4 regions of the Streptomyces sp. NPDC048389 genome follow, and region 1 is predicted to be linked to each of the others. Evidence: riboswitches for the same ligand, from Rfam matches in the RefSeq annotation. Region 1 holds a riboswitch; each other region holds the start of a gene.
The links. Region 1 has a riboswitch for cyclic di-AMP ahead of AB0903_RS23950 (C40 family peptidase). Riboswitches for the same ligand answer to the same signal wherever they lie in the genome.

Region 1 (7,208 bases):
CACCGCACCGACAGCCGCACGGCGCGGTGGTACGGCGACACCGGGCTCCGGAGACGTTCGCGTCGCGCCCCGGCCCGGGTCGTGCGCGCTTCCCATGAGGGCACGCGGGGCAGAGCCGCCCCCGCCGTGCCGTACGGGAGGTCGTCGTGAGGACCCCAGGTCTGCCCGCCGCGCTGCTGCGCGCCACCGCTCTGGAGCTGGTGATCCTCGCCGGACATCTGCTCCTCTACCCCACCGGCCTCGCTCCGGAGCGCCACCCCCGCGCCCGTCGCGTGCCCGGCCTGCCGAGGTCGTCCGCCGCCGTTCCGACCGTGCTGCTGCACGGCTTCGCCGACAACCGCTCGGTGTTCGTGCTGTTGCGCCGGGCCCTCGCCCGGCGCGGCCCCCACCCTGTCGAATGCCTCAACTACTCGCCCCTCACCTGCGACATCCGTGCCGCCGCGGATCTGCTCGGCCGCCATGTGGAGGAGATCTGCGCACGCACCGGCCACCACCGGGTCGACATCGTCGGACACAGCCTCGGTGGTCTGATCGCGCGCTACTACGTCCAGCGCCTCGGCGGTGACGGGCGGGTCCGCACGCTGGTGACGCTCGGCACGCCGCACTCCGGCACCACCGTCGCGCCGATCGCGAGCGTGCACCCGATCGTGCGGCAGATGCGGCCGGGTTCGCCGGTGATCGAGGAGCTGCGGCTGCCTGCGCCGGGCTGCCGCACCCGGTTCGTCAGTTTCTGGAGCGATCTCGACCGGATCATGGTGCCCGTCGAGACGGCCCGCGTCGACCATCCGGACCTGCTCGTACAGAACGTGCGGGTGAGCGGAGTCGGCCATCTCGCGCTGCCGGTTCACCCCGCGGTCGCCGACGGGATCCGCGAGGCCCTCGAGTCGGGCGTGTCAGACATCGACGGTTCCGGTGGCGCTTCCTCCGGTTCCGCGTCGGCGCCCGCATCCGTCGCCTGAGCCACCCGACCGGCACTGCCTGTCGAACACTTCTCGAACATAGGGCCAAAGGTCCGGCCATGGACCGCCGAAACGCGACCGAATGCCCGTTTCCTGATTGCGTAGATGCCGCCGAAGATTGTCGCCGTCGCGTACCGCCGGGTACAGTCGCGCCACTGCTTCCCCCCGGGACCCCCCGTGCAAACAGGCGGCCCCGGAAAAACAGGTCCTGCTGCCGAGGCGAGAGAGAAGTTGGTGAACGACCAGCACGCCCACGCCGGGTACGGCGGCCACGCCACCGGCAGCTTCGACTCCGATCCGCTCTTCGGGGCCCTCCCCGGCGGCTACGAGGCGGGCCACAGCGGCCAGTACGACTCGTCCCAGTGGGGCACCGACGCCAACGCGACCGTCGGACACGACGGCTACACCGACATGGCGCTCCAGGCCCAACAGCCGCAGCAGGACCAGAGTTACGAACAGCAGCAGTACCCGCAGTACGCCACGACCGGCGAGTACGACACCACCGCCGGCCAGTACGACACGACCGGCCAGTGGGACGCGAGCGCCTGGAACGAGGCGGGCGGAACCGGCCAGTACGAGACGGCCGCAGCGACCTTCGCCTACGACGCGAACGGCCAGTGGGCTCCCGGGACTTTCGAGAACGGCACCTTCGAGAACGCCGGCTACGAGAGCGGCAGCTACGACGCCACCGCCTGGAACTCCTCCGCGACCACCGCGCCGGACGGGCTGATCCCGCAACAGTTCGTTCCGGGCCAGGGGTTCGCACAACCCGCCGAGTACGAAGCGCACGACGCCTACGCCGCGTACGAGACACCCGACGCGTACGGCGGCGGCTACGAGCCCGTCACTTCCGAGACCGAGGCCGCCACCGAGCCGGCGACCGAGCACGGGGCCGGACCGGAAGCCGGCTACGCCGCCACGGAGTACGAGCAGGCACCCGCCACGGAGTACGAGCAGGCGCACGGGGCCGAGCACCAAATCGCCGGAGCTGAAGCCGGAGCCGAAGGCGAGCCCGAGGGCGACTCGAACCACACTGCGATGACCCAGACGATGACCGCGGTACCGGTCGTACCGGCCGCCCCCGTCGAACGCCCGGTGCGCCGTTCCGGCGGCAGCCGCGGGCGGCGCCGGACGCCGGCCAAGCGCTCCGCCCTCCTCAGCGTCGCCGTGCCGTCCGCCTGTGTGATGGGGGTGGCCGGTGTCGCCGCCGCCTCCGTGAGCGGCCTCGGCGGTGAGACGAAGGACGACAAGAGCACTGTCGCGGCCCCCGACCCCGGTTCCGTGGAGCCGGTGGCCGCCAACAACGCCATGGACACCCAGCTCGCCGCGCTCAGCGCCGACGCCCGTGACTTCGGCGACCGCGCCTCCCGCACCCAGGAGCGCATCGACCTCAAGGCGCGCCAGGCGGCGGAGAAGAAGAAGCGCGAGGAGGAGGCGGCACGCCGCGAGGCGCTGCGCCCCAAGTTCATGCTTCCGGTGAAGCTGCACCAGCTGAGCGCCTACTACGGGCAGTCCGGCGTCAACTGGATGTCGTTGCACACCGGTATCGACTTCCCCGTCCAGTACGGGACTCCGGTCATGGCCGCCACGGACGGCACGGTCCGCACCCAGTGGAACAGCGCCTACGGCAACATGGCCATCGTGACGGCCCCGGACGGCACGGAGACCTGGTACTGCCACCTGAGCAGCACCAAGATCCGCAGCGGTTCGGTCAAGGCCGGCGACGTCATCGCCTACTCCGGCAACTCGGGCAACTCCACCGGCCCGCACCTGCACTTCGAGGTCAGGCCCGGCGGCGGCGCGGCCATCGACCCGCTGCCGTGGCTGCGCAGTCACGGCGTCGATCCCACCTAGGACCCGACGCCGAAGGAACCGAACCAACGATGGCGGCCCCCGAGGGGGCCGCCATCGGCGTCAGATGCCTCGGCGTCAGGGGCTTGCGACCGGCGCCGTCGCAGCCCTCCCGACCGACGCCGTCAGAGCTTCTCGACCGGCGCGTACCGCAGCAGCAGCCGCTTGGGTTTCTCGTCCCCGAAGTCGATCGTCGCCTGCGCCTCCGAGCCCGAGCCCTTCACCTCGATCACGGTCCCGAGGCCGAACTGGTCGTGCGTGACCCGGTCGCCCACCACCAGCGAGATCACCGGCTTGTCGCTCGTGCGCCGCGTGGCGAAGCCGGACGCGCCCCCGCGCGAACGGGAGGACGACAGCGAGGACGCGATGCCGGACGTCGGTCCGGCGGGCGCGGCCATCGGGCCCGTCCGCTTCCATGTCAGGTGCTGGACGGGGATCTCCTCGAGGAACCGCGAGGGCGGGTTGTACGAGGGCTGGCCCCAGGCGCTGCGCATCGACGACCTGGTCAGGTAGAGCCGCTCGCGGGCGCGTGTGATACCCACGTACGCCAGGCGCCGCTCCTCCTCCAGTTCCTTCGTCTGCCCCAGCGCCCGCATGTGCGGGAAGACGCCGTCCTCCATGCCGGTCAGGAACACGACGGGGAACTCGAGGCCCTTGGCGGTGTGCAGCGTCATCAGCGTGATGACGCCGGTGCCCTCGCCGTCCTCGTCCGGGATCTGGTCGGAGTCGGCGACGAGCGCCACCTTCTCCAGGAACTCGGCGAGCGTCCCCGCGCCTTCCTCGTCCCCGCGCTCCTGCTCGAACTCGAGCGCCACGGACGCCAGTTCCTGCAGGTTCTCGATACGGGTCTCGTCCTGCGGGTCCGTGGAAGCCTGCAGTTCGGCGAGGTAGCCGGTCCGCTCCAGCACGGCCTCCAGCACGACGGCGGGGCCCGCGCCCGAGTCGGCGACGGTACGCAGCTCCTCCATGAGCACGTTGAACCGCTTGACCGCGTTGGCGGAGCGGGCCGCCATACCGTACGCCTCGTCGACCCGCTTCAGGGCCTGCGGGAAGGTGATCTTCTCGCGGAGCGCGAGAGCGTCGACCATCGCCTCCGCGCGCTCGCCGATGCCGCGCTTCGGCACGTTCAGGATGCGGCGCAACGGGACGTTGTCCTCGGGGTTGGCGAGGACGCGCAGATAGGCCAGCACGTCGCGGACCTCCTTGCGCTCGTAGAAGCGCACACCGCCGACGACCTTGTAGGGCAGGCCGACGCGGATGAAGATCTCCTCGAAGACACGCGACTGGGCGTTCGTACGGTAGAAGACGGCGACGTCGCCGGCCTTCGCCTCGCCCTGGTCGGTGAGCCGGTCGATCTCGTCGGCGACGAACTGGGCCTCGTCGTGCTCGGTGTCCGCGACGTAGCCGGTGATCCGGGCACCCTCGCCCGCGTTCGTCCACAGGTTCTTGGGGCGGCGGGACTCGTTGCGCTCGATGACGGCGTTGGCGGCGGACAGGATCGTCTGGGTGGAGCGGTAGTTCTGCTCCAGCAGGATCGTCGTCGCGTCCGGGTAGTCCTCCTCGAACTGGAGGATGTTGCGGATGGTCGCGCCGCGGAAGGCGTAGATCGACTGGTCGGCGTCACCGACGACGCAGAGCTCGGCCGGGTCGAGGTCCTCGTAGCCGGTGCCGACCAGTTCGCGCACGAGCGTGTACTGGGCGTGGTTGGTGTCCTGGTACTCGTCGACGAGGACGTGCCGGAAGCGGCGGCGGTAGTGCTCGGCGACGTCCGGGAACGCCTGGAGCAGGTGGACCGTCGTCATGATGATGTCGTCGAAGTCCAGGGCGTTGGCCTCGCGCAGCCTCGCCTGGTACATCCGGTACGCCTCTGCGAGCGTCTTCTCAAAGCCTCCCCCAGAGCCTTCGGCCTGGGAGGCACCCCCAAGCGCCTGGTCGGCGAAGGTCTCCTCGTCGATCAACTCGTTCTTCAGGTTCGAGATCTTGGCACTGAAGGACTTCGGCGGGAACTTCTTCGGGTCGAGGTCCAGATCGCGGCAGACCAGTGACATCAGCCGCTTCGAGTCGGCGGCGTCGTAGATCGAGAACGACGAGGTGAAGCCGAGCTTCTTGGACTCGCGGCGCAGGATGCGCACGCACGCGCTGTGGAAGGTCATGACCCACATGGCGTTCGCCCGCGGGCCCACCAGCTGCTCGACGCGCTCCTTCATCTCACCGGCGGCCTTGTTGGTGAAGGTGATCGCCAGTATCTGGCCGGGGTGCACATGCCGGGTCCCCAGCAGATGCGCGATGCGGTGCGTGAGCACCCGGGTCTTGCCCGAGCCGGCGCCGGCCACGATGAGCAGGGGCGACCCCGTGTGCACGACGGCGGCACGCTGCTGTTCGTTCAGCCCGTCGAGAAGCGCGGCGGGGTCCACGACGGGGCGCGGCGCGCCGTCGCGGTAGTACCCGTCGCGAGCCGGAGGCACGTCGAAAGCGCCCTGGAAGAGGTCGTCCGGGACCTGTTCCGGAGCCGAATCCTCGGGCGGCGGTGGATGCTCGTCCCCGTGGGGCTGGAGATCCGCCAGGAAGCTGTCGTCAAAGAGGCTGCTCATCGCCTAACGAGTCTAGGCGGCCGCACCGACAACCGTGGCCGCACGGCAACACCGGAAGGCGGCCACGATCGGTGACGGGACGAATCCGCCAGGCGACAGATCCTCCACCGGAGGCCCGGCCCGGGCGACCCGCCGAAAAAGGTCACGAACATGTATCGGACAAATCGAACATCAACCTTCACAGCAGCTGCACGAGTTGGCTAGCGTGCTCGACCAGGCGGCCCGCACCCCTCCCGGCGAACCACGCCGAACGGGCGGCCTGCGCCGAATCCGACCTCCCGCCATGGAAGTTCGGAACCGGGGACCCACCCTCCTGACGTCGTCTTCGACGCAGGAGGCCCAGCACCACCGGGGTGAATCGGACCGCGCTCCACTCGGTCCGTAGGGCACCTTCCGTTCGCCCGAACCCGACAGCTAACCCGGTAGGCGGTCCACGGAAGAAGGAGATGCCGGCCTTGGCGTCGCATCGCAAGCCCCGCAGCCGAACCGCAAAACCGTCCTCCGCCGTCGGGTTCACCACCGCAGCCCTCGCAGGTGTGACCCTGCTCTCCACGCAGAGCGCGACCGCCGCGCCCTCCGAGCCGAAGCCCAGCATCGAAGAGGTGCAGAAGAAGGTCGACGACCTGTACCGGCAGGCCGGCAGCGCCACGCAGGAGTACAACAAGGCCAAGGAAGCCACCGGCGAGAAGCGCCGGGAGGTGGACCAGCTCCTCGACGAGGCGGCCGAGCGCACCGAGAAGCTCAACGTGTCCCGCCGCGCCCTCGGCAACTACGCGGCCGCGCAGTACCGCACCGGCTCCGTCACGCCCACCGCCGCGCTGATGTTCGCGGACAGTCCGCAGGCGTACTTCGACCAGACCCAGCTGATGGACCGGATGACGGACCAGCAGCGCAGAGCGGTCAGCGAGTACGAGACCGAGCGGGCGGCGGCGGCCAGGCAGCGTGCGGAGGCGACCAAGCGTCTCGAGTCGCTCACGGACTCCCAGGAGGCGCTGCGCACCAGCAAGCAGACGGTGCAGACCAAGCTCGCGGAGGCGCGCACCCTGCTGGCGACGCTGACCGCGGAGGAGAAGGCACGGCTCGCCGCGATCGAGCGGAAGAAGGAGGAGGAGGCCCGCCGCAAGGCCGAGGAGAAGGCCGCGGCGGAGGCCCGCGCCAGGGCGGAGGCCGAGCGGCAGCGCGCGGAACGCGAGACGCCCCCGGTCACGGACACCGGCACCGGCACCACCGACCCGGGGACGGGCACCGGCACCGGCACCGGCACGGACGACGGCACCTACACGGCCAAGGCCGACAAGGTCCTCGCGTTCGCCCGCGCCCAGATCGGCAAGCCGTACGTCTGGGGCGCGACGGGCCCGAGCTCGTACGACTGCTCCGGCCTCACACAGGCCGCGTGGAAGGCGGCCGGGGTGGACCTGCCGCGCACCACGTGGGACCAGGTGAAGGTCGGCACCCGCGTCGCCACGGCGGATCTGCTCCCCGGTGACCTGGTCTTCTTCTACGACGACATCAGCCACGTCGGGATCTACATCGGCGACGGCAAGATGATCCACGCCCCCAAGCCGGGCACGAACGTCCGCGAGGAGTCCATCTACTACATGCCGATCCACGGCAGCGTCCGCCCCGCCTGACCCCGGACGCACGAGTGCCCGGGCGGCCGGAGCCGCCCGGGCACTCGTGCGTCCGGTCCGGATCAGGTCCAGAGGGTGGCGATGAAGATGTTGGCCGCGGTCAGGCCGCCCACCGCGCCGAACAGCGCCTTGTCGACCTTCTCCTCGTCCCGCTTGACGTACACGAGGCCGAGGAT
Region 2 (7,208 bases), on a different contig from region 1:
GGGCGCCCGGAGCCGTCGCCGCTCCCGCCCTCGTAGAATCGGGAGCACTGTGTCTGAGTCCCTGAACACCACCCCCGACGCCCCCCGCCACTCCATCCGCGCCAAGGGCGAGCCGCGCTTTCCCGGCGGGCCCTCCGCCGACCCGGCCGGGTCGCATCACGAGCGCCGTATCCGCAGCTTCCAGCCGCGGCGGAGCCGGGTCACCGCCGGGCAGGGCGACGCGCTGCAGCGGCTGTGGCCGGTGTGGGGCATGGACATCGACGGGCACCGGGTGCTGGACCTCGACGAGATGTTCGGCGGGCTGCCGGTCGTCCTGGAGATCGGTTTCGGGATGGGCGAGGCCACCGCCCAGATGGCCGCCGACGACCCCGGCACCGGAATCCTCGCGGTCGACGTGCACACCCCCGGCCAGGGCAATCTCCTGGGTCTCGCGGAGCGGAACGGCCTGTCCAACATCCGGGTGGCCAACGGGGACGCGATCATCCTGCTCCGGGAGATGCTGCCGCCCCGCTCGCTCGACGGCATGCGCGTCTACTTCCCCGACCCCTGGCCCAAGAAGCGGCACCACAAGCGCCGTCTCATCCAGCCGGAGTTCCTCACGCTCGCCGCCCAGCGGCTCAAGCCGGGCGCGGTCCTGCACTGCGCGACCGACTGGGAACCGTACGCCGAGCAGATGCTCGAAGTGCTCTCCGCGCACCCGGACTTCGAGAACACCCGGGACGACGGCGGTTTCGCGCCACGTCCCGCGTTCCGTCCGCTGACCCGCTTCGAGGGCCAGGGCCTCGACAAGGGCCACAAGGTGCACGACCTGCTCTTCCGCCGGGTTCCGCCCCGGGACTGACAGGTACGCCCGCGTCCTCGGCGTGCCTGGCGCCGTCGCCGGTTGTCGGTGCCTCTGGTTAGGGTCGTCAGGTGTCCGACTCGTCCGCGCAGCAGCCACCGCAGCACCGCCCGCCCAGCGTCACGGTGCCACCTCACCCGGTGCTGCCCGCGCTCCGGCAGGAGCACGTCGACGCGCTGCTCACCGAAGTGCCCGAGCCCGCGCGCCGGCGGTACCGGCCCTCGGCGGCGTCGAGGTTCTGGCGCAGCAGAGCGGTCCGCGCCGGTGCGGTGATCACGGTGCTCGCCCTGTGCGGCCTGGTGATCCTGGTGCTCGTGCGGGAACAGACCGGCACCCATGGCTTCCTGGTGGGTCTCGCTCTGGCGACGCTGCCGGTCCCGCTGCTGCTGGCCGCGTTCCGCTGGCTGGACCGGGTCGAGCCGGGCCCCTGGCGGAATCTGCTCTTCGCATTCGCCTGGGGCGCCTGCGCCGCGGCCCTGATCGCGATCGTCGCGAACACGTTCGCGACCCGCTGGATAGCGACGGCGACCGCCGATCCCGCGTCCGCCGACACCATCGGGGCGACGGTCGTCGCGCCCGTCGTCGAGGAGAGCGCCAAGGCCGCCGCGATCCTGCTGCTCTTCGTCTTCCGCAGAAGGGACTTCACCGGAGTCGTGGACGGTGTGGTGGTCGCCGGCTTCACCTCCACCGGCTTCGCCTTCACGGAGAACATCCTCTATCTGGGCAGCGCGTTCGACGAGGACCAGTCGACGGGCACGTCCGGCTTCGCCTCCGTGACCGCGGCGACCTTCTTCGTACGGGTGGTGATGTCACCGTTCGCCCACCCGCTCTTCACCGTGCTGACGGGCCTCGGTTTCGGTTTCGCCGCCCTCGGCGCGCGCCGCCACCGGCGGCTGCGGCGTATCGCGCCGCCACTCCTCGGCCTGACCCTCGCGATGGGCATGCACGCCCTGTGGAACGGCTCGGCGTCGATGCTCAGCCCGTGGGGCTTCTACGCCGTGTACGGGGCGTTCATGGTGCCGGCCTTCGGGCTGCTCGCCTGGCTGGCGATATGGAGCCGCCAGCGCGAGCTGCGCACGATATCCGACGAGCTCCCCGCCTACGCCGCGGCGGGCTGGATACCGGCGGCCGAGCCCCGGGCCCTTTCATCGATGCGGGCCCGCACGATGGCGCGCGACTTCGCCCGGCGCACATACGGCCCGGCCGCCGGCCACGCGGTGTCGGAGTACGAGTCGTTCGCGACATCGCTGGCCTTCCTGCGCCGACGGGCACACCGGGGCGCGGCGGGCCCGGACTTCGCGGAGCGCGAGCAGGAGCTGCTGCACCATCTGTGGCAGCGTCGACAGGTGGCGGGGCCGTCACTGGCGTACGCGGCCCGGGCGACGAGCCGCGCACCGGCGCCGCCTCCGTACCGCGACTACGGCGGCTACAACCCGTACCGCTCCTGACCCGCGCCGGTCCCCCGTCGAGACGGCGGGATGTCCATGACCCGCGCACGGCGGGATGCCCTGGCGTCGGGGCGGGTGTGCGGCGGGGGCGGGAGGAGACATGGATGTGCCCGGCACGAAGCAGCGCATGGGGTGAGCATGCGGCGCCCCCGTACCGGGCAGGGATCAGACCGTGAGGCCCTTGCTGCGCAGCCAGGACATCGGGTCGATGCCGGAGCCGCCCGGGGTGTGCACCTCCAGGTGCAGGTGAGGCCCGGTGACGTTGCCGGTGGCGCCGACGCGACCGATCGTCTCGCCGGTGGTGACCGTCTGGCCCGCGCTCGCCGTCATCGACGACAGGTGGGCGTACAGGACCTCGGTGCCGTCGTCCAGTTCGAGGACGATGCGGTAGCCGTAGGAGCCGGACCAACCCGCGGACTTGACCGTACCGCCGTGGACGGCCTTGACCGGGGTGCCGGTCGGGGCGGCGAAGTCCAGGCCGGTGTGCTGGCCGGAGGACCAGAGGGAGCCGGACTCGCCGTAGGTGGAGGTGATCGTGTACGAGGAGGTGGGCAGGGAGAAGCTCTTCGCGAGCTCGGCGAGACGCTCGGCCTCCGCCTTGGCCCTGGCCGCCTCCTCCGCCTTGCGCTTCTCCTCGGCGGCCTTGGCCTCCGCCTCGCTCTGCTGCTTCGCGGCCGCGGCCGCGGCCTGTTCCGCGGCGAGCTTCTCCGCCGCGGCCTTGGCCTCCGCGTCCGCCGCGGCCTGCTGCTGCTCGGCCTGCTGGAGGATGCGGGCGCGCAGTGCCTCGCCGGCGCCCGTCGACTGCGCGGAGCTGTCGCCACCGTCGGCCACGGGCGCCGCGGCGGCGGTCAGCGGGGCGGTGTTGACCTCGCCCGCGGCGTCGGAGTCGCCCGAGACCAACGAGCCGACGCCCGGAAGGGACTTGGCATCGGGAAGGTTGTCCGTGATGGCGTCGGGAAGGGAGATGGAAACCGCCGGCTTGTCCTGCGCGGTGGCTATGCCACCGGCGCCGACCGCGGCGATCACACCGACGCCGAGCACCGTGGAGCTGCGGGCGAGTCCGCCGCGCTGCTTGATGACACGGTGCCGGCCGCGCACGGGGCGGATGGACTCCTCGGTGGGATTCCATTCCTCCCAGGTCCGCTCGGGCGCGTCGCCACCGGCGTGTTCGGACGCGAAGCGGGTTTCTGGGGCAGGCATGTTGGACGCCACGAAGGCGTACTCCTTCCTTCCTTCTCGCCTACCGGGTTAGCTGACGGGTTCGGAGCAGGAAGGTCTCCTACGGGCGCCTCGACCGCGAACTGCACGGCAAGAGGTGCCCGATTCACCCCAATTGGTGGTTCCCCGGCTCCCTTGCGGGATTCGGCGCGTGCGCACGGTGCCGCCTCTGACGACGGCTGGGACGACCGCGCTGCGTTATCGAACGTTAATAGACGGCGGGGTCGGATTCCAAGCCGTTCCGGTTGATCATTAACGATTCGGACGGGGACTTAATCGGACAGACACCCCCGCAACGGGGCGACTTGATCAAACGTCAGGACCGGACCTTTTTCTGACGTTGTATCAAATGTTATGCGGAGGGGTGTCCCTCGATCACAGGCCGTGAGGACGGGGGCGGTGGACCGGCTGCGCCGCCCCGTCGGCCGGCGTGCCCGGCGGCGCCATCCGCTTCCGCTCCCTGCTCACGTCTCCTGTCACGTCTCATGGGGAACCACCGGCACCGTCCTGCGCCGCTCCGGCTGCCCCCGCGCCGGCCGGCCGACGGCCAGCAGCGCCATGTCGTCGTTCGACCCGCCGCCGGTGTACCGGCGTACGTCGTCGACGAGCGCGTCCAGCAGCTCCCCGGGCCCCGGGAAGAGCCGCCCGGCGAGCCGTTCGACCGGGTCGTAGAAGACACCGCGGTCGTCACGCGCCTCCGTGACGCCGTCCGTGTAGAGCAGAAGTGTCGCCCCGTCGGGCAGCGGGAACTCCTCCGCCCGGTCCGGCCACTCCCCCAGACCCATGCCGAGCGGCAGCGCCGCCTGCCGCGGCCGCAGAACGTCCAGCGCACCGTCGGCGTGCAGCAGCAGCGGCTCCGGATGCCCCCGGTTCACCAGCCGCACCATCGCACCGCCGCGGGGAATCTCGCCCAGCACGGCAGTGGTGAAACCCTCCACCGCGTCCAGGCCCTCCCGCCGAGTGCCCTCCCGCTTGAGGGCACGCTCCAGCCGCTGCCCCACGCCCTCGAGCGAGCGCTCCTGCTCCGCGGCCTCACGGAACGCACCGATGATGACCGCCACGGTCCCCACCGCCCCCAGCCCCTTGCCACGGACGTCGCCCACGATGAGACGCACGCCGTACGGGGTGTCCTGCACAGCGAAGAGGTCACCGCCGATGAACGCGCCCTCCTGCGCCGCCTCGTACCGGGCGGCGATGTGCAGACCGCCGATCCGGTCTGCCGGCGCGGGCAGCACGGCGCGCTGCGCGGTCTCCGCGATCACCCGGGCCGAGGCCAGCTGTTCGCCGCTGCGTTGCACGACCCTGTTGATGAGCAGCGCGAGGGCCGCCACGGTGAGCACGGTGGTGGTCTCGGTGAGGGCGGTGATCTGCGCAGTGGTCCCGTTCGCCACATGCATGCCGCTCACGCCCATGAGGGCGGCGACGCCCATGAGCAAGGTCATCACGAACGGGAAGAGGGGGGCGGCGAGGAGCGGCGCGGCCGCGAAGAGCGGCACCGCGGTGAAACGAGGAGGCGTCAGCAGGTCGAAGACCACGCCTGCGACGATCATCGCCAAGGGCAGGGCCCGGACGGACCACGGTGCCCGCCGCACGCCGCCCTGATCACGCCGCTGCTGTCCCAAAGATGGTCTCCTGCCGGGTCCGCTGACGGCTGCGGACAGTACCGCGCCCTCCTCAGGCTGAGCGTCGACGCGCCGCACAATTACTTCCCGTCGCCCGGCCGGGCGAATGCCGAGACGGTCGGGACAGTCACCGGGAGCAAAGCCGGCAGCCTGGAAAAGCCACCGGCCCGGTGGGCGATCGTGGAGATCGACCACCGGGCCGGTGTCATCAGTAGCGGGGACAGGATTTGAACCTGCGACCTCTGGGTTATGAGCCCAGCGAGCTACCGAGCTGCTCCACCCCGCGTCGGTGAACACAACCTTACGGCATCCCGAGCAAGATCAACTCCACCTTTTCCGCGCAGCCGCCCCGACGCCGTCACATCACCCCTCCTCCGTTCGTCAGACATACGGACAACCGGATGATCAGTGCACGACGAGGGGACGGAACGACGATGGACGACCACGACTTCCTGGCCGAGCGGTTCGAGGCGCACCGTACACAACTGCGCGCGGTCGCCTACCGGATGCTCGGTTCACTGAGCGAGGCGGACGACGCCGTCCAGGAGGCGTGGCTCCGGCTCAGCCGTAGCGACTCCGACGGGATCAACAACCTGGGCGGCTGGCTGACGACCGTGGTGGGCCGGGTCTGCCTGGACATGCTGCGCTCGCGTACGTCCCGGCGCGAGGAGCCGATGGACGTGCACCTGCCGGAACCGATCGTGAGCAGCGCGGGCACCGTGGATCCGGAACACCGGGCGCTGCTCGCCGACTCGGTCGGGCTCGCGCTCCTCGTCGTGCTGGAGACGCTGGCGCCCGCCGAGCGGCTGGCGTTCGTACTACACGACATGTTCGGGGTGCCCTTCGACGAGATCGCCCCCGTCGTCGGCCGCACTCCGGCCGCCACCCGTCAGCTGGCCAGTCGTGCCCGGCGCCGCGTCCGGGGCTCCGCCCCCGTACCGGACCCCGACCTCGACCGTCAACGGGTCGTCGTCGACGCCTTTCTCACGGCGGCGCGCGGCGGTGACTTCGAGGCGCTCGTCACGGTGCTCGCCCCGGACGTCGTCGCCCGTTCCGACAGCGGGACGCTGCGTCCCGGTTCGGTCGTACGAGGCGCGGCGGCCGTCGCCGCCCAGGCGATCACCTACGCGCACCTCGCGGAGGTGGCCCGTCCGGCCCTGGTCAACGGGGCGGCCGGAGTCGTCGAGATGGCGGGCGGACAGCCCTTGGCGGTCATGGCGTTCACGGTCACCGGCGGAAGGATCGCGGAGATCAACATCCTGACCGACCCGGAGCGGCTCGACCGCCTGGACCTCACCGTCCCGGACGCGTGAGGCCGCCCGCCGCCCAGGACGCGTGAGGCGACCGCCCGCCGTCACTCCCGCCCCGGACGCGTGAGGCCGCCCGCCGTCACTCCCGCCCCGAACGCGTGAGGCCGCCCGCCGTCACTCCCGCCCCGGCCGGAGGCCGTGAGCCCGTCACCCCTCGCCCCGCCCCGCCCCGCTCGGGGCCGTGCTCCTGGCCGCCCGACGACCGGGACCCCTGACACCGGCAGCCCCGGACGGGATGATGGGGGCTTCGGGATGACCTCGAGAAAGGTACGTTCGTGACCACAGGGGACGACGCCGACTACGAGAGCCTGCCGGGTGAACGCGGGGAGCAGGCCGCGGCCTTCGACGCCATCGGCGACCGCTACGACGAGGCGTTCCCGCACAAAGAGGGACAGCTCGCCGCCGGCGAATGGCTGATCCGCTCGCTGCCCTCCGGATCACGGGTACTGGACCTCGGGTGCGGTACGGGCGTACCGACCGCACGCCAACTGGTCGACGCCGGGCACGAGGTGGTGGGCGTCGACCTGTCGAGCGGCATGGTGGACCTGGCCAGGGAGAAGGTCCCCGAAGCGACGTTCCACCATCTCGACCTCGCCGACCTCCACCCCGGCGGCCGGGTCGACCTGGGCCGCTTCGACGGAGCCGCCGCCTTCTTCTCCCTCCTCATGCTCCCGCGCGCCGAGATCCCCGTGGCCCTGCGGACCATCTGCCACCTGCTGGTTCCGGGCGGCCCGTTCGTGGTCTCGATGGTGGAGGCGGACGTCGACAA
Region 3 (7,208 bases), on a different contig from region 1:
GCCGTCCTTGTAGAACTCGGACGCGGCGACGTCGAGCGCGAGCGCGATGTCCTTGCCCGGGGCGTAACCGGCTTCCTTGATCGCCTCGAGGATGAGGTCGAGGGCGGCGCGGTTGGAGTCGAGGTTCGGCGCGAAGCCGCCCTCGTCGCCGAGGCCGGTGGACAGGCCCTTCTGCTTCAGCACCTTCTTGAGGGTGTGGTAGACCTCGGTGCCCCAGCGCAGCGCCTCGGAGAAGGACTCGGCGCCGATCGGCGCGATCATGAACTCCTGGATGTCCACGTTGGAGTCGGCGTGCGAGCCGCCGTTCAGGATGTTCATCATCGGAACGGGCAGCAGGTGCGCGTTCGGGCCGCCCAGGTAGCGGAAGAGCGGCAGGTCGGACGCCTCGGAGGCGGCGTGCGCCACGGCGAGGGAGACGCCGAGAATGGCGTTGGCGCCGAGGGAGGACTTGTCCGGGGTGGCGTCCAGGTCGAACATCGCCTGGTCGATCAGGCGCTGCTCGGTGGCGTCGTAGCCGACGAGCTCCGGGCCGATCTGCTCGATGACGGCGAGGACGGCCTTCTCGACGCCCTTGCCCTGGTAGCGGTTCTTGTCACCGTCGCGGAGCTCGAGAGCTTCGAACGCACCGGTGGAGGCGCCGGACGGAACTGCAGCACGACCCGTGCTGCCGTCGTCGAGGCCAACCTCGACCTCGACCGTGGGGTTGCCTCGGGAGTCCAGGATTTCCCGGGCTACGACGACGTCGATGGACGGCACGAGCATCTCCTTCTGGGATGTGACGCGAGAAAAGGTGCAGAGGTCTGCTTGGCCTTGCGGCAAGAGCCTAACCGCCCTGGCGGCAAAGGCCCGGCCCATGCCCGCCCCCTGGGACGAAAAAGGGCATCAAGACCCTTGGGACCGGACAAACGGGGCGGTTTCTACCCGCGGGTAACCGGCGTCCCGGGCGCCGGCCCCCGAACGGACCGAGCCCCGGCCCGGCGCGTACGGGGGGAAGGCGCGCCGGGCCGGGGTGCTCGGATTCCGTTCGGAGACGGGTGCCCCCCACGACCGCCGGACCGCGGGGGGAGGGGGTCAGCTCAGGTGGAGCTGCTGACCCGGGTAGATCACGTCGGCGTCCTCGACGATGTCCTTGTTCAGCTCGAACAGCTTCTCCCAGCCGCCCTTGACCTTCTCGGCCTCGGCGATCTTGCTCAGGGTGTCGCCGGCCTCGACCTTGTACTCGCCGTCGCCCTTCTTGAAGCCCTTGGCCTCGGGCGCGGCGGCGGCAGGCTTCTCGGCCTTCTCCGCGGGGGCGGGGGCCTCGGCACGCTCGGAGCGCGTGGTGGGGGCCTCGGCGCGCTCCCGAGACGGCTGGGCGGGCTCGGTGTCGGCGGAGCCGCCGTCGTAGGAGGCGCCGGACAGGCCGACGCCGCAGCTCGGCCAGGCACCCTTGCCCTGACCGGCCAGGACCTTCTCGGCTATCTCGATCTGCTGGGCCTTGGACGCCTGGTCGGCGGTCGAGGCGTAGGCGGTGCCGCCGTACGCGGCCCAGGTGGAGGCGGAGAACTGCAGGCCGCCGTAGTAGCCGTTGCCCGTGTTGATGGACCAGTTGCCGCCGGACTCGCACTGGGCGACGGCGTCCCACTCGGAGGCGGTGGCGGCGGAGGCGGAGGTCGCGCCGAGAACCGGGGCGGCGATGGCGGCGCCGGCGACACCGGCGAGCGCGACGAGACGGGTGATCTTCGACGGGCGACGGTGCTTGGCCTTGCCGGAAGAACGCAGCATGGAACTTCTCCTCACCGACGCCTACGAGGTGAGCTGTCGGGTTCGGGCCTGTGAGTTGCCCGGCCGCACGTCCGTGGGACGCGCGGGCTTCACCCCCAGCCGGCTCCGGTCCGCGGATCTCTCGATCCGGACGGACGGTCCCGGCGCTTACCTTGGGTCCCCCGCTCCTGCCTTCGGCGCTCTGAGCGACGACTGTTCCCCCCGACCGACGGCAGGATTCGGCGTATCGGTCGACGGTGCCCGCGGTGGCGAGCAGTTCAGACCGTAGACACAGGACTCCCCGATGTTCAAAGTCGAACATCGGGGAGAAAACGCCCGAACCGACCACCCATGGATGTCCGTTTTCGCAGGTGGGGGGCGGAGTGGCCGAATTCGCGGGACGTTGTGCCCCAGTTGGGGCAAAGAGACCCTTGTCTCACTCGAACGAAGCGGACATAAGCCTACGAACCACCGCCTGAACTAGCGCCGCTCCAGGCCCAGATCGAGCGTCTGACCGGGAAGGATGAGGTCCGGGTCCGAACCGACGGTCTCCTCGTTCGCCTCATAGAGGGCGGGCCACCCGCCGGGCACCTCCTGCGCGGCGGCGATGTCACACAGGTTGTCGCCGGGCCGAACGGTGTACGCGCCGGGGCCGGTTGCCGCGACGTCCCCCTTCCGGCCGGAGGCGTCACCCCGCGAGGCATGGCGGCCGCCTTCGCGGATCTCGCCCGGCTCGCCCGCGCCCGCCTCGTCGCCGGCGGACGCACCGCGGTGCTTGCCGGCGCCGGTCACAGCCTCTTCGGACGGGGTCGGCTCGGTGGCACCGTCCGCCGGCGCCGCCCCGGTGTCGTCGCCCTTGGGGGCCGGCCGGCCGGCCGCGTCACCGGACGGCGCAGCGGCGTCACCGGCGTCCGGTGCGCCGGAGTCCTCCGCGGAGCCCGAGGCGTCCGACGAGCCCCCGGCGGGCAGGCCGGCTTCAGGGTCGGCCGGGTCGAGAACGCCGAGGGGGTCGGAGGCGTCCGACGACGGCTCACCGGCCGGCGCTTCGCTCTGCCGCGGCAGCGGGAGGATGCCCGGGTCGACGCCGGTGTCCGCGCCGTCGTCCTTCAGTCCGGCGAGCGGACCGCAGGCGGGCCAGGCGTCGGGCCCCTCGGCGGCGAGCACCTTCTCCGCGACCGCTATCTGCTGCGAGCGGCTCGCGAGGTCGGCGCTCGGCGCGTACACCGTGCCGCCGTAGGTGTCCCAGGTCTCCTGCGAGAACTGCAACCCGCCGTAGAAGCCGTTGTCGAAGTCGGCGCTCCAGGCCCCGCCGCTCTCGCACTCCGCGACGCGGTCCCAGGTGCTCGCCTCCGCCGCGGAGGCCGAGCCCGCACCGAGCAGCGGGATGGCGATGGCCGAACCGGTCACCCCTGCCGCGACGATGAGGGCCGGAGCCTGGCGGGGTCGGCGGTGTCGTCCGTTCCCGGAGAGCATGCGGTTGCCTTTCGCGTGACGACGGTGGTTCTTGCGGCCTGCTGACGCCTGCCGAATGACGGTGAACGTAGCCGCATTCGAACGTAAGTCACAAGTCGATGCAGCGGAGATCACGTGAAAGTCACAGAGTTGATGTGGCGTCAGCTTGTTTGAACTGTGAACTCAACGGGCAGAGTGCGCAATCCACGCATGATGAGCCCCCCACGCCAGCGCAAATCGTCCGGATCTCCCGCAAGCCGCAAGTCCGGCATTCTGCGGAGCAGAGTGGCCAGTGCGGTCTGCCCCTCGAGCCGGGCGAGCGGGGCGCCGAGGCAGTAGTGGATGCCGTGGCCGTACCCCAGATGCTGGTTGTCGGTCCGTGACAGGTCGAGCGTGTCGGGGGCGTCGAAGCGTTCCGGGTCGCGGTCGGCGGCCGCGAGGACGACGAGTACGGGGTCGCCCGCCGCGATCCGCTGCCCGCCGAGTGTCAGCGGCTCGGTGGCGAACCGCCAGGTCGCGAGCTCCACCGGCCCGTCGTAGCGCAGCAGTTCCTCCACCCCGGTCGCCAACAGGCCGCTCTCCCCGGCCGCCAGCGACGCCTGGAGGCGCTCACGCTGCCCGGGGTGGCGCAGCAGCGCGTAGACACCGTTGCCGATGAGGTTGACGGTGGTCTCGAAGCCCGCGAAGAGGAGGATGAAGGCCATCGCGGCGGCCTCGTTCTCGGTGAGGTGCTCGCCGTGGTCGGACGCCCTGATGAGCCCCGAGATGAGGTCGTCCCCCGGCTCCCGCCGCTTGCGGTGGATCAGTTCGGCCAGGTAACCGCGCATCTTCTTCACCGAACGGGCCACTCCGCCGCGCGGGCCGCCGCCGTGGCGGATCATCATCCCGGCCCAGTCACGGAAGTCGTCCTGGTCCTCGCGCGGGACGCCGAGCATGTCGCAGATGGCGTAGATGGGCAGCGGGAACGCGAACTCGTGGATGAGGTCCGCCTCCCCCTTGTCCGCGCTGTGCTGTTTTTCGAAGATGTCGTCGATGAGCCGGTCCGTCAGCTCCTGAACCCGCGGCGCGAACTCCGCCACCCGCCGCGGGGTGAACGCCTTGGAGACGAGGCGGCGCAGCCTGGTGTGGTCCGGCGGGTCGATGTTCAGCAGATGCGTCATCAGCTCCGCCTTGCGTTCGCCGGGGATGCCCGTCTTCCCCTTCGCGTGCGCCGGCTCGGCGTGATGCGCCGGGTTCTTCGACAGCCGCTGGTCGGCGAGCGCCTGCCGGGCGTCCGCGTAGCGGGTGACCAGCCAAGCCTCGACCCCGCTGGGCAGCCGGGTCCGGTGCACCGGCGAGTGCTCGCGCAGCCATGCGTAGGCGGGGTACGGGTCGGTCGCGAACTCCCAGGTGAAGAGCTCGGGCGCGGTGTTCGGGTCGTTCACCCCTCGACGTTACCGGGCCGGCCCTCCGCCGCCCGGATCGCGTCCCGGTAGGCCCGTGCCGCCGCTCGCAGCGCCGCCTCGGGGTCGACGCCGTCCGCCTCCGCGCGTACGGCGAGGGCCAGCAGCTCGTACCCGATGCCCGCTCCGGCCGGGAGGTCCACGTCGAGGCCGGCCGTACGCACCCGGGAGGCGAGCTTCGCCGCCAGCGCGAGACCCGGCTGGCCGAGCGGCACACCGTCGGTCACCGACGCGCGCTGCTTCTCGATCGCCTTGGTACGCAGCCAGTGCGCCTTGACCTCCTCGGGCGTCGAGGCGGTCTCCTCACCGAAGACGTGCGGGTGCCGGTGGATCAGCTTCTCGACGATCGTGCCCGCGACGTCGTCCACAGAGAAGGGCTCCTGCGCGTCCTCCTCGGCGATGCGGGCGTGGAAGACGACCTGGAGCAGTACGTCCCCCAGTTCCTCGCGCAGCTCGTCCCGGTCGCCGTCCTCGATGGCCTCGACGAGTTCGTACGCCTCCTCGATGCCGTACTTGGCCAGACCCTTGTGGGTCTGCCGCGACGACCAGGGGCATTCGCGGCGGATGCGGTCCATGACCTCCACGAGGTCCAGCAGCCGTGCTCCGGGCAGGTCGTACGCGCCGGGGAGCAGTTCCAGGTCCGGCATCGCCATGCGGCCGGAGCCGCCGAGGCGGGCCAGACCGTCGGTCAGCGCCGCCTCGCCCTCGCCGGAGGCCAGCACGACGACCGTGCGGCCGCCGGCCGCGCAGTACTCCACCAGCTCCTCGGCGGTCGGCGCGGCGTGCTCGACGGTGATGCCCGCCTCCCGCAGGTAGGCCGGCTGCCGGTGCGCCGCGTCGGCGCACACCACCCGGTCCGCGGCGCGCAGCGTCTGCCACGCGGGCCAGGACAGCAGCCCGGGCGCGACGCGGTGGCTGGCGGTGAGCAGGACGATACGGCCGGCGGTGGATGCTTCGGTGGTCACGCCCCGAACCTACCGCCCGCCGTCACGCACCCGTCTCGACGGGCTCCGGGACCTCGGACACCTCGGTGATCCAGGGTGCCCGGTACGTGCCGAGCTCGAGCTTCGTGTCGTCCCAGGCGCCGTAACGCGGGTTCACGTCGATGTCCAGGGACTTCGCCGCGGCGGTGAACGTCTCGTTCAGCTTCTGCTGGCCCTCGGGGCTGTTGGCCGCGCCGATGGCCGTGGCGATCTTGCCGACCAGAAGGTCGCGGCGCACGGCGTCGTCGACCTGGTCCGGGGCGACACCGCGCTGCTGCAGATACACGGCGACGAGCTGGTCCTCGCCCCCGGACTGCCGCACGAGCTCGTACCGCCCGTCCTGGATCTCCTTGCGGCTGACGCTCACCCCGGCGTCGTCGGCGGCACGCTGCACGACCCTGTCGACGATCAGGTCGTACAGCTTGGCGCGGCCGAGCTGCCCGGTGTCCTTGATCAGCTGCGCGGACTGGGGCGAATCCTGCTGCGCGTCGCGCACGTCCCGGACCTTCGCCTGGACTGCGGACACCTCGATCCGCTGCCCGCCGACCACGGCGGCGGCGCCGGGGTGGGCCTGGTCGCCGCAGGCGGCGAGAAGCGGCACGCCGGCGACGAGCGCGGCGGAGAGGATGAGCGCGGTACGACGGCGGCGGTGCAAAGGAGCCTCCCGGGGCGAGATTGTGCATCGGTGCACAAAGCCTTGCGGTGATCGATGTTAGGCAGTCGGAGTGCCGTGGGCCACTGATTCGCCAAACGATTCGCCAGGCGGTCGGGATGCGACGGCGCAGGCCGGACCCCGGGCGCCGCCCCTGCGCGGCACCCCGACGCTCATCCCACGTTCACCTTCCGCTCACGCCCACGTCCCGGAACGCTCCACCGGGCGCCCATAGCCTCCCCCGGTGACCACGCTCTCTGTCATCGTCCCCTGCTACAACGTCTCGGCGTACATCGCCGACACCGTGGCCGGTCTGGCGAACAACGCGAGGGAGGACTTCGAGTTCGTCTTCGTCGAGGACCGCTCGACGGACGACACCTTCGAAGCCCTCACCGCGCTCAGCGCACGCCTGCCCAACAGCGTCGTCGTACGCCACGAGGAGAACCAGGGGCTCGCCTCGGCACGCAACACCGGCATCGACCGGGCCGAGGGGCGCTTCCTCACCTTCCTCGACGGCGACGACTGGCTCGGACCGGGGCATCTGGCCGGGCTCGTCGACGCCGTCCAGCGGCTCAGCGTCGACTTCGTGCGCACCGACCACGTGCAGGTCACGGGGGTGCAGCGGACGCTGCAGCGCGCTCCGGAGGGACGCCGGGACGAACCGCTCGACCCCCGCTCCTCGATCCTGCCGGTCGGCGAGTCGAGCATGGTCGACTACCCGTACGCCTGGGCCGGCATCTACGACGCCACGCTTCTCGACCGCGGCATGCTGCGGTTCACGGACGGGCTGCGCACGGCGGAGGACCGGCCGTGGATCTGGCAGCTGCACCGGGGTGCCGACTCGTACGCGGTCACCTCACTGCACCAGATCTTCTACCGGCGGGGCGTGGCCACCTCGCTCACCCAGATCAAAGACGTACGGCAGCTGGACTTCGT
Region 4 (7,208 bases), on a different contig from region 1:
ACGTCAGAGGTGGAGGAGACCACACTCCCGCCGGACTACCAGCGCATCCTCGCCATCGTGCGGCAGGTCGCCGGACCGGTCATGACCCGGCAGGTCGGCGACGCGCTCGGGGTGGACGTCAGCGTGCGGGCCAAGCTGGAGCCACTGCGCGGGAGGCTGGTCAGACTCGCCGATCGCGGCTGGCTGCGGAAACTGCCCGACGGCTGGCTCACCACCCGCCTATGACCGGGGACACTGCCGCCCGGAACTGTGCGACGCGAGCGTAACCGGGGTGCCCCCGGCGGCCGTTGGAAATGTGTGACGAAAATCAGAGAACGCGCCGAGGACACCTGTCCGCTTGTCTACCAGTGCCGTCTGCCGCTGACATCCTGGCCCACCTGCGCGCCGCCGGCCTCGCCGACCTCGTCAGCCCGCCGTCGGGGGCGCCCCTGCTCAGCGGGCTTCTCGACATCGGCGGCTTCCGCCATACCGACCTCGACGCCGTGCCCGAGAGGATGTTCACCCGGCCGACCATGTCGGCGACCACCGGTCTGGACTTCGCGGAGGCCGCTCCCGACACCGTCGTACGGGTCGGCAACGCCGACGCCGCCCCGCACATCGCCTTCTCCACGGACAACGGCGCCAACTGGTTCCAGGGGTCGCAGCCCGCGGGGGTGAGGGGCGGCGGCACGGTTGCCGCCGCGTCGGACGGCAGCGGCTTCGTCTGGAGCCCGGACGGCGCCGGTGTGCACCGCACCACCGGCTTCGGCAGCTCGTGGACGGCATCCAGCGGCATCCCGGCAGGGGCGATCGTCGAGTCCGACCGCGAGAACCCGAAGAAGTTCTACGGCTTCAAGGCCGGCACGTTCTATGTGTCGGCCGACGGCGGCGCCACCTTCACCGCCGGGGCGTCCGGACTCCCGGAAGAGGGAAATGTCCGCTTCAAGGCGGTTCCCGGTGTGGAGGGAGACGTCTGGCTCGCGGGCGGCACGGCGGACGGGACGTACGGGATGTGGCACTCCACGGACTCCGGAGCGACCTTCGTGAAGGTCTCCGGCGTGGACGAGGCGGATGCCGTCGGCTTCGGCAGGGCGGCGGCCGGCGCCTCGTACCAGACGCTCTTCGCCAGTGCGAAGATCGGCGGTGTCCGCGGCATCTTCCGCTCCACGGACGCGGGGGCGAGCTGGACGCGGATCAATGACGACGCACACCAGTGGGGCTGGACCGGGGCGGCGATCACGGGCGACCCACGGGTCTTCGGCCGGGTGTACGTGGCCACCAACGGGCGCGGCATCATCTACGGCGAGTCGTCGGACGGGGACGGTGGCGGCAACCCGGGCCCGGGTCCGGGCCCCGGCCCGGAGGAGCCGCCCGCGGGCACCGGCTGCAGGGTGACGTACACCATCACGAACGAGTGGTCGGGCGGCTTCCAGGCCGATGTGACGCTCACCAACACGGGTGACGCGGCTCTGGACGGCTGGGAGCTGCGCTGGACCTTCCCCGACGGGCAGAAGGCCGGACGGATGTGGAACGCCACCCACCGGCAGACCGGGGCCGAGGTGACGGTCGGCAACGTCTCCTGGAACGGCACGGTGGCCGCCGGTGCTTCCGTGGGCTTCGGCTTCACGGGGGACTGGTCGGGTGAGAACGACAGCCCCGACGCCTTCACCTTGGGGGGCGAGGGCTGCACCGTCGGCTGAGACGGACCGCGGCCGGCACCGCGGGGTTCCCCGGCCTGCGCCGGGAGCCTCGCGGTGCTTTGGTGTAAATGTCCGTTATGAATAATTTGGCCGAACTGTACTGAAGGTGAATTCCGGGCGATTGTTGCGAGTTGGCGCAGGGGAGACGGTCGGGCGGGGCCCGCGGTTGCGCGACCGGCCCGTGATGTCAGTCACCTGGCGCTGAGCAACGGCAATGTCACTCGACCCCCCACTCCCCTTGGGCGAAAGGGGGTTTGAGTTTCTTGACGCGGTAATGACAATAGGAAATCACCCCTGCGGAACCGCCTTTCGGATTGTGATCCACAATTCGGCACTTGTTTCGCCGGGACGCTCTCGCTTACGGTCACCGTCAATCCGGGTGGACCGCCGAATCCTGCCGCCGTCCGGAAACCAGACCGCAACGACTCACGTACGGCAGGAGCGGGGGAACCAGGTAAGCCGCCGATCCGGAATACGGAACGGCTCGGGGTGAAGTCGCATTCCCGTGCGGCCGGGCATCTCCAGCCCGAACCCGACAGCTCACCTCGCAGGCGACGGAGAGGAATTCACCATGCCCACAGAGGGTAAGCACCGTCGTACCAGGGCCCGTTCGCTGACCCGCGGAATCATCGCCGTGAGCACGGGCGGCGCGGCCCTGGCCCTGCCGCTCATCGGCGCCACCGCTGCTCAGGCCGCTCCCGCGGCACAGCCGGCCGCCGTGACCGCTCCGGCCGCCGCCGAGAAGTCCGACCCCGTCGTCTATTCCGTGGTCGCCGGCGACTCCCTTTCCAAGATCGCCGCCGCGCATTCCCTCGACGGCGGCTGGAAGCAGCTCTACAAGGACAACCGGAAGGCTGTCGGCGACAACCCGTCGCTGATTCACCCGGGCCTCGAGCTGACGATCGGCGCCGCCTCCGAGGCAGAGGCGAAGGCCGCGCCCAAGAAGGCCGACCGTGCCGCCGAGACCGACCGTGCGGACCGCTCGGAGCGGAAGAGCGCGCCGGTGGCCAAGGCCACTGCGGTGAAGACGGAGAAGGTCGCCGCGAAGCCGGCCTACGCCGACAACCTCGACGGCTGGATCAAGGAATCGCTGGACATCATGGCCCAGCACGGAATTCCCGGAAGCTACGAGGGAATTCACCGCAACATCATGCGGGAGTCCTCCGGCAACCCGATGGCGATCAACAACTGGGACATCAACGCCATCAACGGCACGCCTTCGAAGGGCCTGCTGCAGGTCATCCAGCCGACCTTCGACGCTTACCACGTCCCCGGCACGTCCTACGACCTGTACGACCCGGTCGCCAACATCACCGCCGCGTGCAACTACGCCGCCGACCGGTACGGCTCGATCGACAACGTGAACGGCCCTTACTAGACAGAACCTGCGCGACGGCTGATCCGTCGCCCTCGGTTCACCGGGCCGGTGCCCGGGGCGCGCCCCACGCGCCCCGGGCACCGGCTTTGCCGTGTCCGGCCGTTCGAACACATGGAACGAGGAGAGCCGCGGCGCGACGGCGGCCCCCACACCGCACCATCGCATGCACGGTCTCGTCGGCCGTCCGGCCACGGCGACCGCACTGCCGGCGGCGCGACGGTCCTGAGCGCGTCGGCCGGCGCCACCAGCCGGTTGCACCGCTTCGGCGGCCGCACCGCGCGCCGTCCGGCCCCGTCGCCCCGCGGAGCGCCACGGCCACGGCCCCGCCGGCCGGTACGGCACCGACCGCGCCGACGCCGACCGGTGCCAGGCCGTACCGGGACCGGCCGATGAACGCTCACACCCGGGCGAAGCCCGCGAGAAGGTCGCCCCGCGGCGGCGTGGATTTCCGTGTGGGCGTCGGACACCCGGTGTCCGCAGTCATGGCCGGAGGCTGCGACGATCACCCGGCCGGACGGCGGGGATCGGGCGCCCGACCACGAGTTCCGGCGCGGGGTCCGGCGGACGCATTGGTCTCGTACGGCTTCGTCGTCCATACTGCCCGCCGTGGAGCAGCAGATAGATCCGAAGCCGAAGATCGACATCGCCGTGGGGACGGACCCGGCGTTCGTGCCGGGCCTGACCGGGCCCCCGCCTGCAGTGAAGGAGGGGAACGAGGAGGCCGGCAAGAGGTCCGCCGCCGAGCCGGAGGGCAAGAAGCCGGAGCCGGCGGCAGCCGGCGCCGCCGAGTCGGACACCACCACGGGCGCCGACGCCGACACCCGCAGCGATTCGGACGCGCAGGAAGAAGCGTCGAAGGAAGCGGCGTCGAAGGAGGCAGCGTCGAGGGAGGCGGCGGACGGCCCCGCCTTCGAGGTCAGTGACCGCCGTGGGTCGATCGCCGCCGACCGGTCCGGTATCCGCTTCACCCTGGACGACCAGGAGGCGGAATTCGCGTGGGACGAGATCGGGGCGGTCGAGGTGAAGCCGGCCCGCTTCGGGCGCCGGTTCGCCGTCACCGTCCATGTGGCGGCCAACCGCTGGTTCAACGCGGACGTCGAGGCGCCGGCCAGGGGGCGCCTCAAGGAGTGGACCGAGGAGCTGGACGCGGTTCTCGACGTCTACTTCGAAGACGCCTGAATGCCGCACTGAGGGCTGCAGGGCCACGTCTGGGTGGGCGCGACACACACCCTCCCAGGCGTGGTTTGTGCCGATTCGGCCGCGAATGTGCATAGCTTCGGTTTATGACAAAGCGACAAATGACCCTGCTCGGATGCGCGGCTCTGCTCGCCGTGTCCGGCCTCGGCGCGGCGGCCCCCGCCCGCGCCGCCGTCACCCACCAGGTACTGCCGGGCGAGTCCATCCAGGCCGCCGTGGACGCCGCGCAGCCCGGCGACACGGTCGACATCGCCGCCGGTACCTTCACCGAAAGCGTCCGGATCACCACCTCGGACCTGACCCTGCGCGGCGCGGGCAGCCGGACGGTGCTGAAGCCGTCCCCGACCGCCGCGAAGGCCGGCTCCTGCGCGGCCGCCGGCAACGGCATCTGCGTGCTCGGCACCGAGAAGCAGCCCGTCGAGGGCGTCGGGATCGAGTCCCTGACACTCAGTGGTTTCGCGAAGAACGGCGTCTGGGCCGCCTGGACCGACCGGCTGACGGTCCGGCAGGTGACAGCCGAGAACAACGGCACCTGGGGCATCGCCCAGGAGCGGTCCACCCGGTCGGCCCTGCGCAGCAACCTCGTACGGGGCAACGGCGACGCGGGCATCTTCGTGGCGAACACCGTCAGCGAGGAGGCCGGGGCCACCGACACCATGGGCACGGTCGTCTCCGGCAACCTCATGGTCGACAACCGCATCGGCACCACGATCCGCCGGGTGCGGAACCTGACGGTCCAGGCCAACGAGATCACCGGCAACTGCGCGGGCGCGTTCCTCGTCGGTGACGAGACCACCCCGCGCGCCGGCAAGCTGACGGTTCGTTACAACCGCGTGCACGAGAACAACAAGCACTGCGACAAGACCGCGCGGCTGCCCGAGATCCAGGGCACCGGCCTCGTCCTCACCGGCACCGAGGAAACCCTGGTGGAGCGGAACGTGATCCGCGGGAACGTGGGCGCCGCCCCGATGTCCGGCGGGATCGTGCTCTTCAAGTCCATCGTGGGCGCCGCCGGCACCGACAACGTCATCAGGAACAACGTGGTCCTCGGCAACGGGGCCGCCGATCTGGCCAACCGCGACACCAACGGCACCGGCAACCTCTTCGCCGGAAACATGTGCCAGTCCTCCGAGCCCGCGGGCCTGTGCTGACCGCCCGGACGGAGCCGACCGGCCCCGGCCCCTCACGAAAGACCGATGCCGCATGACCACTGCAAGCGCAACCACCCCGCCTGCGATGCGGATGCGGGAGCTCGTCTTCGGCGCCGCCTGTGCCGCCGCCCTGCGCGCGGCGGCCCGCCTGGGCGTCGCGGACGCGCTCGGCGAAGCACCGGCGACCGCGGCTGAACTCGCGGCGGAGGTGAAGGCACAGCCCAGGGCCCTGAAGCGGCTGCTGCGCGCCCTGACCTGCTACGGGATCTTCGAGGAGGACGAGGACGGCAGGTTCGTCCACACGGAGATGTCCCGGCTGCTGCGCGAGGACGACCCGCACAGCCTGCGGGACATCGCCCTGTGGTGCACGGAGCCGTGGACGTGGGACGCCTGGCCGCTCCTCGACCGGGCGGTCAGGTCCGGCGGCAGCGTCTTCGCCGACCTGTACGGCAAGGAGTTCTTCGACTACCTCCATGCCGACGCGCCGGAGTCGGCGCAGGTGTTCAACCGGGCGATGACCACCTCCAGCACCCAGTCGGCGCGGGACGTCGCCGAGGTCCTCGACCTCGACGGCGTGAAAACGGTCGCCGACATCGGTGGCGGCCAGGGCCATGTCCTGGCCGGACTGCTCGAGAAGCACCCGCATGTCCGGGGCACGCTGCTGGATCTGCCCCGTGTCGTCGCGGCCGCCGATCCGCGGCTGCGCGAAGGCGGCTCGCTCGCCGACCGGGCCGAGATCGTCGCCGGCGACTGCCGGCAGGCCATGCCGGTCTCCGCCGACCTGTACGTCATCAAGAACATCCTGGAGTGGGACGACGAGAGCACGCGCAGGACGCTGGCCAACATCATCGCCGCGGCTCCTCCGGGCGCCCGGGTGGCGGTCATCGAGAACATCGTCGACGACACCCCGTCATGGAAGTTCACCACCGCGATGGACCTGCTCCTGCTCCTCAACGTGGGAGGTGCCAAGCACACCGAGGAGAGCATGATCAGCAGGATGACGGACGCCGGTCTGGTCGTCGGCGACGTCCGCCCCGTCAACGCCTATCTGCATCTCTTCGAGAGCGTGGTCCCCGGCTGAGGCCGCGCCACGGGCAAGCCGTCGGCCCCGCGGGCAACCCGCGGGGCCGACGGCTGTCGGCCGACCGGAACCGGTCAGTCGCTCTGCCACGAGTAGAACTGCTGGGCCATCGCGTCCTTCGGGCTCCGCCAGGTCTGGGGGTCGTACGGACTGACGAAGGCGGAGAGCCGCTCGCTGATGCCCCGGAACTCCGGGTGCTCCGTCAGCTTCGCGATCGCCGGGCCCGGCGGGCGGTCCGACTCGATCAGGTGCAGATAGACGTCGCCGAACTGGAAGAGGCTGCGCCGCTTCACCCCGACGAGATGCGGCAGTTCACCGCTGTCGGAGGCCGCGAACACGTCGGCGATGTCGGGGGCGGAACCCGGGGCCATCCGGGCGACGATCAGGGCGTGGTGCATCGGGGCGTCCCTTCGGATGCCGTCACAGGACCGGGCGTTCAGAGCGCGTCGACGGACGCGGTGTCCTTCGTCTCCCGGCCGTGCCGGGCGCGCTGTTCGATCTTGTTGCGGATGAGGTCCATCTGGATGGGGGAGTTGCGGTCGATGTTGGCCGTCATCCACTCGTCGTCGACCGGCGCGTCGGGCTTCATGGCGAAGTCCTGCGTCCAGCGCATCCGGACACCGCGCGGGGTCTGCTCGTACTCCCAGCGGATGTTCATGTACTGGAAGGGGCCGGTCTCGACGCGGCGGGCGGTGACCGTGAGGGCCTCGCGGTCGGCGACG

Region 2: linked by a shared signal. The riboswitch ahead of AB0903_RS20410 (M23 family metallopeptidase) and the one ahead of AB0903_RS23950 (C40 family peptidase) in region 1 are both predicted to bind cyclic di-AMP.
Region 3: linked by a shared signal. The riboswitch ahead of AB0903_RS08880 (transglycosylase family protein) and the one ahead of AB0903_RS23950 (C40 family peptidase) in region 1 are both predicted to bind cyclic di-AMP.
Region 4: linked by a shared signal. The riboswitch ahead of AB0903_RS32145 (LysM peptidoglycan-binding domain-containing protein) and the one ahead of AB0903_RS23950 (C40 family peptidase) in region 1 are both predicted to bind cyclic di-AMP.

The regions. Positions count from the first base shown of each region.
Region 1 covers NZ_JBEZKP010000039.1:28,279-35,486, reverse strand. The annotation lists gene AB0903_RS23965 (alpha/beta fold hydrolase) at 147-959, shown strand; gene AB0903_RS23960 (M23 family metallopeptidase) at 1,194-2,813, shown strand; gene pcrA (DNA helicase PcrA) at 2,936-5,401, opposite strand; cyclic di-AMP (ydaO/yuaA leader) riboswitch at 5,654-5,846, shown strand; gene AB0903_RS23950 (C40 family peptidase) at 5,848-7,032, shown strand; gene AB0903_RS23945 (hypothetical protein) at 7,095-7,208, opposite strand, start outside.
Region 2 covers NZ_JBEZKP010000029.1:15,737-22,944, forward strand. The annotation lists gene trmB (tRNA (guanosine(46)-N7)-methyltransferase TrmB) at 50-841, shown strand; gene AB0903_RS20405 (PrsW family intramembrane metalloprotease) at 982-2,289, shown strand; gene AB0903_RS20410 (M23 family metallopeptidase) at 2,455-3,501, opposite strand; cyclic di-AMP (ydaO/yuaA leader) riboswitch at 3,512-3,667, opposite strand; gene AB0903_RS20415 (PP2C family protein-serine/threonine phosphatase) at 3,984-5,129, opposite strand; tRNA gene AB0903_RS20420 (tRNA-Met) at 5,342-5,415, opposite strand; gene sigJ (RNA polymerase sigma factor SigJ) at 5,564-6,442, shown strand; gene AB0903_RS20430 (methyltransferase domain-containing protein) at 6,715-7,208, shown strand, end outside.
Region 3 covers NZ_JBEZKP010000008.1:120,330-127,537, reverse strand. The annotation lists gene eno (phosphopyruvate hydratase) at 1-762, opposite strand, end outside; gene AB0903_RS08880 (transglycosylase family protein) at 1,072-1,761, opposite strand; cyclic di-AMP (ydaO/yuaA leader) riboswitch at 1,768-1,953, opposite strand; gene AB0903_RS08875 (transglycosylase family protein) at 2,224-3,216, opposite strand; gene AB0903_RS08870 (cytochrome P450) at 3,357-4,619, opposite strand; gene AB0903_RS08865 (nucleoside triphosphate pyrophosphohydrolase) at 4,616-5,602, opposite strand; gene AB0903_RS08860 (SurA N-terminal domain-containing protein) at 5,625-6,275, opposite strand; gene AB0903_RS08855 (glycosyltransferase family 2 protein) at 6,517-7,208, shown strand, end outside.
Region 4 covers NZ_JBEZKP010000078.1:15,182-22,389, reverse strand. The annotation lists gene AB0903_RS32155 (hypothetical protein) at 1-225, shown strand, start outside; partial or broken gene AB0903_RS32150 (cellulose-binding domain-containing protein) at 393-1,679, shown strand; cyclic di-AMP (ydaO/yuaA leader) riboswitch at 2,089-2,246, shown strand; gene AB0903_RS32145 (LysM peptidoglycan-binding domain-containing protein) at 2,251-3,057, shown strand; gene AB0903_RS32140 (hypothetical protein) at 3,664-4,236, shown strand; gene AB0903_RS32135 (right-handed parallel beta-helix repeat-containing protein) at 4,341-5,405, shown strand; gene AB0903_RS32130 (methyltransferase) at 5,458-6,486, shown strand; gene AB0903_RS32125 (TcmI family type II polyketide cyclase) at 6,561-6,884, opposite strand; gene AB0903_RS32120 (SRPBCC family protein) at 6,923-7,208, opposite strand, start outside.